3 regions of the Streptomyces sp. NPDC023527 genome follow, and region 1 is predicted to be linked to each of the others. Evidence: riboswitches for the same ligand, from Rfam matches in the RefSeq annotation. Region 1 holds a riboswitch; each other region holds the start of a gene.
What was found. Region 1 has a riboswitch for cyclic di-AMP ahead of ACZ303_RS18165 (C40 family peptidase). Riboswitches for the same ligand answer to the same signal wherever they lie in the genome.

Region 1 (4,205 bases):
CCACCGTCCCCACGTCATGTGCGGACCGTCGATGCCCATCATGAAGTCGAACCCGATGGGCAGTCGCCACAGACATACAGGGAGGGCCAGCAGGGGCATGAGGCGGACCGCACGCACCGCCCAAGGCGGCACAGGCCGCTCGGTCCCTGTCGCCACCGTCGTCGCACTCATCTCGCTGATCGCCATGTGATCACTCTTGCGGGTCCCCGGCTCCCGAGGATCACGCGCGGGGACGAGCCACCTCCCCCGCGCGGTGGAGACCCGGCTCACCCGGCCGTCGCGGTGACGAGCACGTCTTGCGCACCCCTCCCCCGCAGCTGTGAAGGTGTGGCGGAGGAAGGGCCGTTCGGAGGTGAAGTGAGCGGTATCCGGACAGCCGCGGCCCTTCCTGTCCGCTCACCGCTCAACGGGGCGTCCTCGCCGGACGCGCCCGTTGACGAGGGCGACCATCGGAGCGCCCGCGGACACGGAACCCGGGCGGCCGGTCCGCATCCACGACCGAATGTCGCTCTTGAACACCGTCCGAACCCGTCGCGACACTGAGCGGTGATTGACATGGACGCGACCGACTCATCGGCGTCCCTCTCGCGCCCGTGCCCCCACCTCATCACACGGACGTCCACATCTCGCGTACGCCCTCCACGCCCGGACATGATGTCACCGGGCACTCCCCCACAGGAGGTCACGAGTGATCCACTCACGCATTCCCGCACGCCTTACGGTCCTGACCGGTACGGCTGCCGCGCTCCTGGCGACGGCGGCGCTCACGCTGCCGAGCGCCCACGCGGCGCCCGTGCCCGCCCCGCACCCGCTCTCCGCCACCCAGGCGGCCGAGCTCGGGCAGCGACTCACCGCGGATCTCGGCGCGGACGTCACAGCCGGCTCGTACTACGACGCCGCGGCGCGCAAGCTCGTCGTCGGCGTCCTCGGCGAGGCGGCCGCCGCGAAGGTACGGGCCGCGGGTGCCGAGGCCAGGACGGTCGCGCACTCGGCGGCCGAGCTCGCCTCGGCGCGCGACACCCTGAAGGAGAAGGCCTCCATCCCCGGGACCACCTGGGCGGTCGACCCGAAGAGCGACAAGGTCGTCGTCACCGCGGACAGCACGGTCGAGGGGGCCGGGCTGACGCGACTGGAGAAGGTCGTCGCGGGCCTGGGCGACAAGGCCACGCTCAAGAGGACGGCCGGTAAGCTCCGTCCGCTCATCGCCGGCGGCGACGCCATCTGGGGCAGCCGGGTGCGCTGCTCGCTCGGCTTCAACGTCACCAAGGACGGCAAGCCGTACTTCCTGACCGCCGGGCACTGCGGCAACGCGTCGCCGGACTGGTCCGCCTCCCAGGGCGGCGCGAAGATCGGCTCGACCGAGAGCTCCACCTTCCCCGGTCACGACTACGCGATCGTGCGCTACACCGCCGAGGTCGAGCACCCCAGCGCGGTGGACCTCTATGGCGGCACCCAGAACATCGCCCGGGCGGCCGAGGCGACCGTCGGCGAACGGGTGCGGCGCAGCGGCAGCACCACGCAGGTCCACGACGGCGTGGTCACCGCTCTCGACGTCACCGTCAATTACCAGGAGGGTGCCGTCGAGGGCATGATCGGCACCACGGTCTGCGCCGAGCCGGGCGACAGCGGCGGAGCGCTCTTCGACGGCGACGCCGCCCTCGGTCTCACCTCCGGTGGCAGCGGCAACTGCTCGTCCGGCGGTGAAACGTTCTTCCAGCCGGTACCGGCCGCCCTCCAGGCGCTCCAGGCCCAACTTCCCTGACACGCGGACAGCCTGGCCTCCCTGACGCGCGCCGACACCAGCACACGGCCCCCGCCGCCCGTCTCCGGGCAGCGGGGGCCGTGTCCGCGCGTACGGGCCTCGTGGTGCGGGGCCCGGGGCGCCGGGCGTCAGTTGACGCGCCCGTACCAGACGCCGCTCGTCCAGATCTTCTCCAGCCGGACGGACGCGCCGGGCTTGGGCGAGTGCCAGATCTTGTTGTCGCCGGCGTAGATGCCCACGTGGTAGACGTTGCTGCCGGAGTGGAAGAAGACGAGGTCTCCGGCCTGGCGGGAGCCGGCGGACAGGTGCCGGGTCTTGTTGTACTGCTGGGCCGCGGTGCGCGGCAGCGTCTTGCCGACCTTCTTGAAGGAGTAGAGCGTCAGGCCCGAGCAGTCGAACCGGTTGGGGCCCGCGGCGCCGTACTGGTAGGGCGAGCCCTTCTTGGAGGCCGCGACCTTCAGGGCGGCCTGGCCCGCGGTGGCCGCCTGCGCGTCACCGGACAGGCCGGGCAGCAGCATCGAGGCGGTCACGGTGGCGGCGGTGAGAACCGACGCGGCTCCGGCCCGGGAAACGAGCGCGGGTATGCGAGGGAACGCAGACATGACAAAACCCTTCGTCATCCGCCTGCGAAAGATGACCTGTCGGGTTCGGGCTGTCGAAGTTGCCCGGCCATGGATATGGCTTCACCCCAAGGACCACCGCGATCGTGGTCCGTCGTGCTTGGGTCTCCCGCTCCTGCCGATCCATTCGAATCTGCTCCGCACCCGTGCGGCGGCAGGACTCGGCGTCCGCCCGGGTCGCCCGCCTCGGTGACGGGATCTTGTGTTCGATCCAAGATCCTGCATCACGAAGTGCCGGAATCAGGCGTTCAGATGCCCTTCTGTGAACTTCTTCACTTCACGGCCATTCCCGGAACCGGGGTGCGCATTCACACCGCACGGATCGACTGAATCCTTTATTCGCAGCGGAGTTGGGAGATCTCCGCAGGCCGTCGCGCGGAGATCCTCGTAAGTCCTTCGAGAGATCTTCATGGCGACTGAAATCGAGTCACATGGCTTCACGGAAGACGGGTACGCGCAGGGGTGCGCGGCGTCTTTGCGTCAGAAACGGGCGGCGGGCGCGTCGGCGCGGTTCGCCGGAACGGCGTGGGGGTAGCCCTACGGCATGCTCACCCTAGGGATCGAGGAGGAGTATCTTCTGCTCGACCCGGCCACCGCCCTGCCCGTACCGATGGCAGAGCAGGTCTGTGCGGCGCTGGACCTGGAGCCGGTCGTATGCGAGCGGGAGATACAGGCGGAGCTGTTGCAGGCCCAGGTGGAAGTCGCCACCCCGGTCTGTGCGGACCTGGCCGAAGCGAGCAGGCACCTGCTGCGGCTGCGCCACGCGGTGAGCTCCGCCGCCAAGCGGACCGGTTGCCGGATCGCCGCGAGCGGGACGTCACCGCGCGCGGGCCTGGTGCCCGTCCCCGTGACGCGCAGCCCGCGCTATCTGGCCATGCACAGCAAGGCCCCGCAGCTGGTCGACGAGCAGTTGGTCAACGGGATGCATGTGCATATCGCCATCCCCGACCGCGAAATGGGCGTCGGCGTCCTGAACCGGGTCCGGCCGTGGCTGCCCGTCCTGGTCGCCATGGCGGCGAATTCCCCCATGTGGCACGGCCAGGACACCGGGTTCGCCAGCTGGCGCACCGTGGTCTACAGCCGCTGGCCCGTCTGCGGACCGCCCCCGCACTTCGCCGGCCTGGCCGACTACGAGGAGCGGATCGAGGCGCTGTTCGTCGCCGGGGCGATCACCGACCGGGGGCAGCTGTACTGGCAGGCCCGGCTGTCCGACCGGTATCCCACCATCGAGGTCCGGTGTCTGGACGTACAGCTGCGGGTCGACGACGCCGTCATGCTGGCCGGGGTCGTCCGGGCGCTGGTGGCGACCGCCATCCGTGAGGAGAAGGCCGGTCCGCTGACCTCGCACTGCAGCCCGGAGCTGCTGAACGCGGCGAACTGGCATGCGGCCCGGCACGGTCTCGACGGGGTGCTAGTGGACCCCGAGGGCAAGCGGCGCGACGCCGACGACGTCGTGTGCACCCTCCTCGGCCACATAGGGCAGGCGTTGGAGGAGGCGGGCGACACCCAGCAGGTGAACGCGCTGGTCCACCGGCTTCTGCGGCGCGGCACCCCGGCGGACCGGCAGCGCCGGGTGCTGGCCAAGGAGGGCCTGCGGGCGCTCACCGACCTCATCACCGAACCGTGAGCCGGCGGTAGGCATCACCTTCGGGCCCCACCAGGGACCCGGGGCTCATAACGCCGCTCTCGGCAGCTGCCTGCGGATGTTCCCCACCCACTGGGCGCCCGGACGGTCGGTCAGTGAACGAATGGTCCCTCTCCTTCGGCAGCCATTCGGCCCACGGTGACGTTGGCCAGGTCAGCGGCACCCCCGTGACTGCTGA
Region 2 (4,205 bases), on a different contig from region 1:
GAGGAGGAGGCCGGACAGCAGATAGGTCGACGAGATCATGATGCGTCGGCCGAGGGTGTCGAAGAGCTTGCCGAGCAGCAGCGGGCCCATGAAGTTGCCCGCCGCGATCACCGCGAAGAAGTAGCCGGTGCGGGAGGTGGACACGTCGAAGAACGTGGTCAGGATGGCGCCGAAGCCGAAAGTGATCGCGTTGTAGAGAAACGCCTGGCCGATGAAGAGCGACAGGCCGAGGATCGCGCGCCGACGGTAGTCGGAGAACACCGTGCGGGCGATTTCGCCGAAGGTGATGGCGTCCCGCTGGTGAATGGTGATCTCGCCCTCGGGCGGCGGGAGTTCGGTGCCCTTCTCCGCCTCGACGCGCCGCTCGATCGACGTCACCAGCTTTTCGGCCTCCTCTCCCCGCCCGTGGATGAACAGCCAGCGGGGACTTTCCGGCACATGGCGGCGTACGACGAGGATGACCAGGCCCAGGACGACGCCCAGCGCGAAGGTCAGCCGCCATCCCACGTCCGGCGGGAAGATGGCCGTGTCCAGCATCGGGATGGACAGCAGCGAACCGCCGACCGCGCCGAGCCAGAAGCTGCCGTTGATGATCAGGTCGACCCGGCCGCGGTAGGTGGCGGGGATCAGTTCGTCGATGGCGGAGTTGATGGCCGCGTACTCGCCTCCGATGCCGAAGCCGGTCAGGAAACGGAACGCGAAGAACCACCAGGAGGAGAAGGAGAGCGCGGTCAGCGCGGTCGCCGCCAGATAGACGGCGAGGGTGACGATGAAGAGCTTCTTACGGCCGAACTTGTCGGTCATCCTGCCGAAGAACAGCGCCCCCGAACACGCCCCCGCCACATACAGCGCCGCCGCCAGGCCCGTGACCTGGCCGGATGTGATGGGCAGGCCGCTGCCCTCCTCGGACAGCCGGCCGGCGATGTTGCCGACGACCGTGACTTCGAGGCCGTCCAGGATCCATACCGTGCCGAGGCCGATCACCACCGTCCAATGCCAGCGTGACCAGGGCAGCCGGTCGAGCCGAGCAGGCACTGAGGTGGTGATCGTCGCGTTCGTCGTCACGCAGGCCGGGTATCCCCTCGCGCGCCGACCATGCGCGACCGAGGGCCGCGCCCGGCGGGTCTACGGGTTCAGGCCCCGCGCCCGCAGCCACGACAGCGGGTCTATCGGCGAGCCGCCACCCGGCCGTACCTCCAGATGGAGATGCGGGCCGGTGACGTTGCCGGTCGCGCCGACCCTGCCGATCACCTCACCGGCGGCGACCTTGCCGGACGTGACCACCATCGACGACAGATGACAGAACCACAGCTCCGTCCCGTCATTCAGCCGCAGCACGACGCGGTAGCCGTAGGCGCCCGCCCACCCGGCCTGGACGACCGTGCCGCCGGTCACCGCCCTGACGGGCGTGCCGGTCGGGGCGGCGAAGTCCTCGCCGGTGTGGTTCGCGGACCACATATTGCCCGCCTGCCCGAAACCGGCGGTCAGGGTGTACGAGCCGACCGGGAGGGTGTACGAGCCCGAGCGCGACCCCGAACCCGCGTGGGAGCGGTCGGTGCCGGCGGACCTGCCGGTGCTGTTGCTCTTGGCCGGAGCCTCTTTCTTCACCGGTTTCTTATCCGGGCTCTTTCGCGCAGGCGCCGCCTCCGCCGCATGCTCGGCCTCGGCCCCTTCCCGAGAGGCGGCCTTCCCCTCCGAAGTCTCCCCCTCCGAAGCCGCCGCCTCCGCTTCGGCGGCCTTCGCCTCGGCGGCCTTCTCCGCCGCCGCCTGCCGCTGCGTCCGCGCCGCCGCCTGCGCCGTGGACTCGCGCGCCTGGTCGTCGGCGGCGCTCTGCTGGTGCTCGGCCTGCTGGAGGATGCGGGCGCGGAGCGCCTCGCCGGCGTTCGCGGTGCCGCGGGCCGCCTCCTCGACGGACAGGCCCGCCTGACTCAGCGGCTGGTCGGCGCCGGGTGCCAGGGGCGGCGCCACAGAAACAGAATCATTCGTACCGGATGTCCCGCCGCCGGTCAGGAACGCGCCCACGCCGGGTATCCGCGACAGGTCCGGCATGGATATCGGCGTCGCCGGACGACTCTGGGCGCTCGCCATTCCGCCGGCGCCCACCGCCGCCATGACGCCGACGCCGAGCACCGCGCCGCTACGGGCCATCGTGCCGCCACGCTGTTTGACGACCCGGTGCCGACCACGGGCCGGGGTGCCGGGCTGGGGCTCGTATGCCGGTTCCGCCGGTTCCGGTTCATGAACCGGTGCGTATGTCGACTCGTATGTCGGCTCGTACGTCAGCCCGGACTCCGGCCCGGATATCGGCCCGGATATCGGCTCGTACCCCGACGGCACACGCGGCCCGTACAGACCGTCACCGCCGGCAGGCTCGTTGGTGGACGCCACGAAGGCGCACTCCTTTCCTTCCTTCTCGCCTACCGGGTTAGCTGACGGGTTCGGAGCAGGAAGGTCTCCTACGAGCCGGAGTGCGGCCCGATTCACCCCAGGGTGGTGGTTCCCCGGTTCCCAGATGCTGCTGGTGGATCAGGTGCTGCTGTGCCCGAGGGATTCGGCGAAGGCGCACGGTGCCGCCACTTGCGGCGGGTGTGACGACCGTACGCCGTTATCGAACGTTAATAGACCTGACGGCCGGAATCCAAGCCGAAAGCGTGAACTGGCGGGCCTTGGCCCGACTTTGCCACTTCGCAGCGCCATTCCTCGGAAAGCGTTCGGATCACGACCGGCTACGGACGGTATCGGCCGCCTTCTGCGCGGCGGCCGTCGTCACCCCGGCCGTCTCCGTCACGGCGTGGTGGTGGCGCCCGTCACCGCGACGGAGTGCCAAGAGGGCCATGTCGTCGGCGTTCTGACCGCCCGAATGGCGGGAGACGTCCACGACGAGGACGTCCAACAGGGCCTCGGGGCTCCTGAACGGTCGGCCCGCGAGGCGCCTGCGCGGGTCGTAGAAGACGCCGTTCCCGTCCCTGGCCTCGGTCATCCCGTCGGTGAACAGCAGCAATGTGGCCCCCGTGGGGAACGCCCACTCCTCCGCCCGGTCCGGCCACGCCCCCAACTCCCCCATCCCCAGCGGCAGCGCGGGCACGCTGGGCTCCGCCTCGCCGACGCGGCCGTCCGGGTAGAGCAGAAGGGGCGGCGGATGGCCGCGGTTGAGCAGGCGCAGCACGGGGACGTCGGCGGGCATCTCCGCCAGGACGGCGGTGGTGAAGCCCTCGAACTGATCCAGGTTCGCGCGCCGGGTGCCCTCTCTCTGCAACGCGCGCTCCAGCCGCGCCGCGACCCCCTCCAGGGTGCTCTCCTGCTCGGCCGCCTCGCGGAAGGCGCCGATCACCACCGCGACCGCCTCCACCGCCTCCAGCCCCTTGCCACGCACGTCGCCGACGATGACGCGTACGCCGTACGGGGTGTCCTGGACGGCGTACAGATCGCCGCCGATACGGGCGTCGGCCTGGGCCGCGACATAGCGCGCCGCCACCCGCAGCGCACCGATGCGGGCCGGGGGTACGGGCAGTACGGCGCGCTGCGCCGTCTCCGCGATGCCCCGGGCCGAGGCGAGCTGCCGATGTCGGCGGCGGGCGATGCGGTTGATGCCGAGGGCGAGGAGGGAGACGACCGCGATGGTGAGGACCTCGGTCACCGACCGCGCGGAGTCGTCCGCCCGCTCGTAGAGCTCCAGCCCGATCGCGGCGGCCACGGCGGCGAGGGCGGTGGCGGCGGTGGCGCGCAGGGAGTAGAGGGACGCCGCCACGAGAGGGGCGGCCGAGAGGAAGGGGGCGCAGGTGTAGGAGGGCGGGGTGCAGAGGTCGAAGACGACACCGCCGCCGATCAGGACGGCCGGGAGCCGGTGTGCGGCACGGCCCGCCGCGCGGGCTCCCCGCGACCGCGAGTGACCGTTGCGCTCGGTGGGCCGGGCGCCCGGTGGGCGGCCGGCGGGTTCGGAGCGGCGCCGGGGACGGTCGGGGCGAGGACGCCCGGGATGCCCGGCACTCCCGGCACTCCCGGAACGATCGCGTCCGGGGCGCTCGGAGCAGCGTACGGGCGTGCTGCGCGCGGTTTCCCGCCCTGGCCCGTCTCGCTTCCCCACCGTGCTCTCTCCTGACCGGCCGACCCGCACATCACCCCTCCCACCCTTACGGGTGCCGCCCGCCGAGTCGAACGCTGATGCGCCATCCGGGGTGCAATTCGTACGGGGTTCAGGGGTGCGT
Region 3 (4,205 bases), on a different contig from region 1:
ACACTGGTCTAGACAACTGCTAACGACTTGAAGGGCAACACCATGGCTGAGCGCCGCGTCAACGTCGGCTGGGCCGAGGGCCTGCACGCTCGTCCCGCGTCGATCTTCGTCCGTGCGGCGACCGCCGCCGGCGTCCCCATGACGATCGCCAAGGCCGACGGCAACCCCGTGAACGCCGCTTCCATGCTGGCCGTGCTGGGCCTGGGCGCCCAGGGTGGCGAGGAGATCGTGCTCGCCACCGACGCCGAGGGCGCCGAGGCCGCTCTGGACCGCCTGGCGAAGCTGGTCGCCGAGGGTCTTGAGGAGCTTCCGGAGACCGTCTGATTCACCGGAATCGCACGCGGCGGGGCCGCGGCGGCCGATTGAGGCCGCCGCGGCCCCGTCGATCTGTTTGCGGACCGGTTTCCGGCGCGCGCCGGGAGAATTCCCGGAAGTGCGCCGACCCGGAATAGCAGCCGATTGTTAAGTGCGTGCGATCGCCGTGTTTACGGCTTGTTTCGGATTCCGCACCCGGTCCGTGCGGGGAGCGGGCCGCCGCAGCCGGTATTCGCCGGGCGCGCGGTCGGCGCGGGCCGCGGCGACGGCTCGCGCCCGCTCCGCGTCCCCGCGCGCGACGGCGTCGACGAGCGCCGCGCACGCCTCCCACGCCGCCACGGGCCGCGCGGGCGGCTCCGGCACGTACACCCAGGCGATCTTGAGCCGGAGCTGGGTGAGGAGCGCCGCGAGGCTGGGGCTGCCGGACGCCTGGGCGAGGGTCTCGTCGAACCAGTCGTCCAGGGGGCGCAGTTCACTGGTCCGCCCGCCCCGGGCGCGCTCCTGGCCGAGCCTGACCAGCCCGCGCAACACCTTCAGATGCGCCTCGGTGCGGCGCTGCGCGGCGCGCGCCGCCCCCAGCGGCTCCAGCAGGGCCCGGACGTCCAGCAGATCGGCCGCCTCCTGCTCGGTGGGCTCGGCGACGCAGGCGCCCGCGTGGCGGCGCGTGGTCACGAACCCCTCGGAGGCGAGGGTGCGCAGCGCCTCGCGCACGGGCACGCGGGAGACGCCGTAGCGCCGGGCGAGGACTTCCTCGGTGAGCCTGCTGCCGGGCGGGAAGGTGCCGGAGACGATGTCGTCACGGATCGCCGTGCACACGGCGTGCGTGGAAATGCGGCCGCCGTCCCGCAGTGTTTTGCCATCGCCGTTCACGTACGGCCCCGCATGGCTGAACCTCCGCATTGACCCCCGCTGAACGCGGCTTAATTGACGCCTGCTCAGCGACTCTATTGCAGTCGTCCGCAAATTCCGATGGGGCCGGGGATTCCGTGGATATGTTTTGGCCAACACGAAGGCCCCGGCCAGGGCCGGGGCCTTCGGGAGGCGGTTCCTCGGGGCGTCGGGTCAGATGCCGACGCCGTGCGAGCGGAGGTACTCCACCGGGTCGATGTCGGAGCCGTACGAGGGGCCGGTACGGGCCTCGAAGTGCAGGTGCGGGCCGGTGACGTTGCCGGTGGCGCCGGAGATGCCGATCTCCTGGCCGGGCGTGACAGTCTGGCCGGCGGAGACGCCGATGGACGACAGGTGGCCGTACTGCGTGTAGGTGCCGTCGTTGTGCCGGATGACGACGTTGTTGCCGTACGCGCCGCCCCAGCCGGCCTCGACGACGGTGCCGGCGCCCACGGCGTGGACCGAGGTGCCGGACTCGGCGTGGAAGTCCACACCGGTGTGGCTGCCGGAGGACCACAGGCCGCTGGAGGCCTTGTAGGAGGTGGAGACGTACGAGCCCTCGATCGGCGAGACGTAGGCGTTGAGCTTCTTGCGCTCCTGCTCGCGGGCGACGCGCTCGGCCTCCTTGCGCTCGGCCTCGGCCTTGCGCTCGGCCTCGTCCGCGACCTTCTTGACCTCGGCGGCGTGCTTCTTGGCCTCGGCCTCGGCGTGGAGGCGGACGTTGGTCTCGTCCGCGGAGCTGCGCTGGATCTCGGCCTGCTCACCGACGCGGTGGCCGGTGTCCTCACCGATGACGAGGGCCTGGGTGAGGCCGGTGTCCTCGGTGTGCGGGGCGTCGTCGGTCGCGGCGAGGGCGGGGGCGGCGAAGCCGGCGACGACACCGGTGGCCGTCAGGGTGGCTATGCCCGCGATGTTCGCGCCGGTGCGAACGGCACGGCTCGGACGACGGTGCTTCCCGGTGGCACGAGTGAACGCCATAGGTACGGCTATTCCTTTCCTTCCTTCTCGCCTACCGGGTTAGCTGACGGGTTCGGAGCAGGAAGGTCTCCTACGGTTCCCTCCGGAAAGGGAACCGATTCACCCCAGGGGACATGTGGGTCCCCGGTTCCCCTGGCTCGCGCCGTACGGGGATTCGGCGATGGTTGTCCGGGGCCGCGGATGCGACTCACATCTGACGGACAACCGCCCTGACGCTAGACGCCGCCAGTTTCGAACGGCAAACAGAACTCACGTTTTGTGTCGTACGCCACAGCTCAGACGTGCAACCACTCCACTAAATCGGACATAAAGGAGGCGCGCGGGCCTCACCGACCTCGCGCGCCTCCCTGGCTTCTGACCGGGCGTCAGCCGGTGATCACCGTCACTTCACCGATGCCCAGCGCCCTGACGGGGTCCGCGATCTGCGCGGCGTCACCGACGAGGACCGTCACGAGCCGGTCGACCGGGAAGGCGTTGACCGCGGCGGCCGTGGCCTCCACCGTGCCGGTCTCCGCGAGGCGTTCGTACAGCCGCGCCTGGAAGTCGTCCCGCAGGTGCTGCTCGACCTGGTCGGCGAGCGTCCCCGCGACGGCCGCCGCCGTCTCGTACTTGAGCGGTGCGACGCCGACGAGGTTCTGCACGGCGACGTCGCGCTCGGCGTCGGTCAGGCCCTCGGCCGCGAGGGTGCGCAGGACGGTCCACAGGTCGTCAAGTGCCGGGCCGGTGGAGGCGGTGTCGACCGAGCCGCTGATGGCGAGCATCGCCGCGCCGGTGCCGTCGGGCGCGGAACGCAGCACCTGACCGAAGGCGCGCACGCCGTACGTATAGCCCTTCTCCTCGCGCAGGACGCGGTCCAGGCGGGAGGTGAGGGTGCCGCCGAGGCAGTAGGTGCCGAGCACCTGGGCGGGCCAGACCCGGTCGTGCCGGTCGGCGCCGATGCGGCCGAGGAGCAGCTGGGTCTGGACCGCGCCGGGGCGGTCCACGATCACCACACGGCCGGTGTCGTCCGCCGTGATGGGCGGTACGGGCCGGGGCTCGGCGGTGGAACCGGTCCAGGCGCCGAGGGTGTCGGCCAGGGCCTCGTCGAGGTCGAGGCCGGTGAAGTCGCCGACGACCACGGCGGTCGTGGTGGCGGGCCGTACATGGGCCTCGTAGAAGGCCCGTACGGAGGCCGCGTCGACGCGCTCGACGCTCTCCTCGGTGCCCTGGCGGGGGCGGGACATCCGCGAGTCGGCCGGGAAGAGCTCCGCCGAGAGGGCCATGGCCGCCCGGCGGGAGGGGTTGGCCAGCTCGTGCGGGATCTCGTCCAGGCGGTTGCGCACCAGCCGCTCGACCTCGCCGTCGGGGAAGGCGGGGGCACGCAGGGCGTCGGCGAGCAGGCCGAGGGCCTTGGCGAGCCGGGAGGCCGGGACCTCCAGGGAGACGCGGACGCCGGGGTGGTCGGCGTGTGCGTCGAAGGTGGCGCCGCAGCGCTCCAGCTCGGCGGTGAACTCCTCGGCGGTGTGCTTGTCGGTGCCCTCGGAGAAGGCGCGCGCCATGATCGTGGCGACGCCCTCGAGGCCGGCGGGCTCGGCCTCCAGGGGCGCGGCGAGGTTGACCTCGACGGCGATGATCTGCTGGCCGGGGCGGTGGCAGCGCAGCACGGTCAGGCCGTTGGGCAGCGCGCCGCGCTCGGGGGCGGGGAAGGCCCACGGGGTGGGCTCGCCGGCCTGCGGCTGCGGGTGGAAGCTCATGGTGGCCAGGGCGTCGCTCACTTGGCCGCCTCCTCGTTCTCGGCGTGCTCGGCGTTCTCGGCGTCTTCGGCGGCCTCGGGGGCTTCCGGGCCGGTGGGCTCGTACACCAGCACGGCGCGGTTGCCGGGGTGCAGCCGGGCCTTGGCGACGGTCTGCACCTCCTCCGGGGTGATGTCCAGGGCGCGCTGTACGGCGGTCAGGGCGAGCTGCGGGTCGCCGAAGAGGACGGCGAAGCGGCACAGTTCGTCGGCGCGGCCGCTGACGGTGGCGAGCCGGTCGAGCCACTCGCGC

Region 2: another riboswitch for cyclic di-AMP. It lies ahead of ACZ303_RS03455 (M23 family metallopeptidase); the one in region 1 lies ahead of ACZ303_RS18165 (C40 family peptidase).
Region 3: another riboswitch for cyclic di-AMP. It lies ahead of ACZ303_RS22650 (M23 family metallopeptidase); the one in region 1 lies ahead of ACZ303_RS18165 (C40 family peptidase).

What each region holds. Positions count from the first base shown of each region.
Region 1 is NZ_JBVHJJ010000008.1:225,789-229,993, forward strand. Features, by position in the region: gene ACZ303_RS18155 (hypothetical protein) at 1-186, opposite strand, end outside; gene ACZ303_RS18160 (S1 family peptidase) at 689-1,762, shown strand; gene ACZ303_RS18165 (C40 family peptidase) at 1,891-2,364, opposite strand; cyclic di-AMP (ydaO/yuaA leader) riboswitch at 2,369-2,530, opposite strand; gene ACZ303_RS18170 (carboxylate-amine ligase) at 2,927-4,009, shown strand.
Region 2 is NZ_JBVHJJ010000001.1:739,888-744,092, reverse strand. Features, by position in the region: gene ACZ303_RS03460 (MFS transporter) at 1-1,065, opposite strand, end outside; gene ACZ303_RS03455 (M23 family metallopeptidase) at 1,126-2,388, opposite strand; cyclic di-AMP (ydaO/yuaA leader) riboswitch at 2,400-2,543, opposite strand; gene ACZ303_RS03450 (PP2C family protein-serine/threonine phosphatase) at 2,717-4,084, opposite strand.
Region 3 is NZ_JBVHJJ010000011.1:199,343-203,547, forward strand. Features, by position in the region: gene ACZ303_RS22640 (HPr family phosphocarrier protein) at 43-324, shown strand; gene ACZ303_RS22645 (GntR family transcriptional regulator) at 463-1,185, opposite strand; gene ACZ303_RS22650 (M23 family metallopeptidase) at 1,378-2,181, opposite strand; cyclic di-AMP (ydaO/yuaA leader) riboswitch at 2,195-2,351, opposite strand; gene ACZ303_RS22655 (M16 family metallopeptidase) at 2,547-3,914, opposite strand; gene ACZ303_RS22660 (M16 family metallopeptidase) at 3,932-4,205, opposite strand, start outside.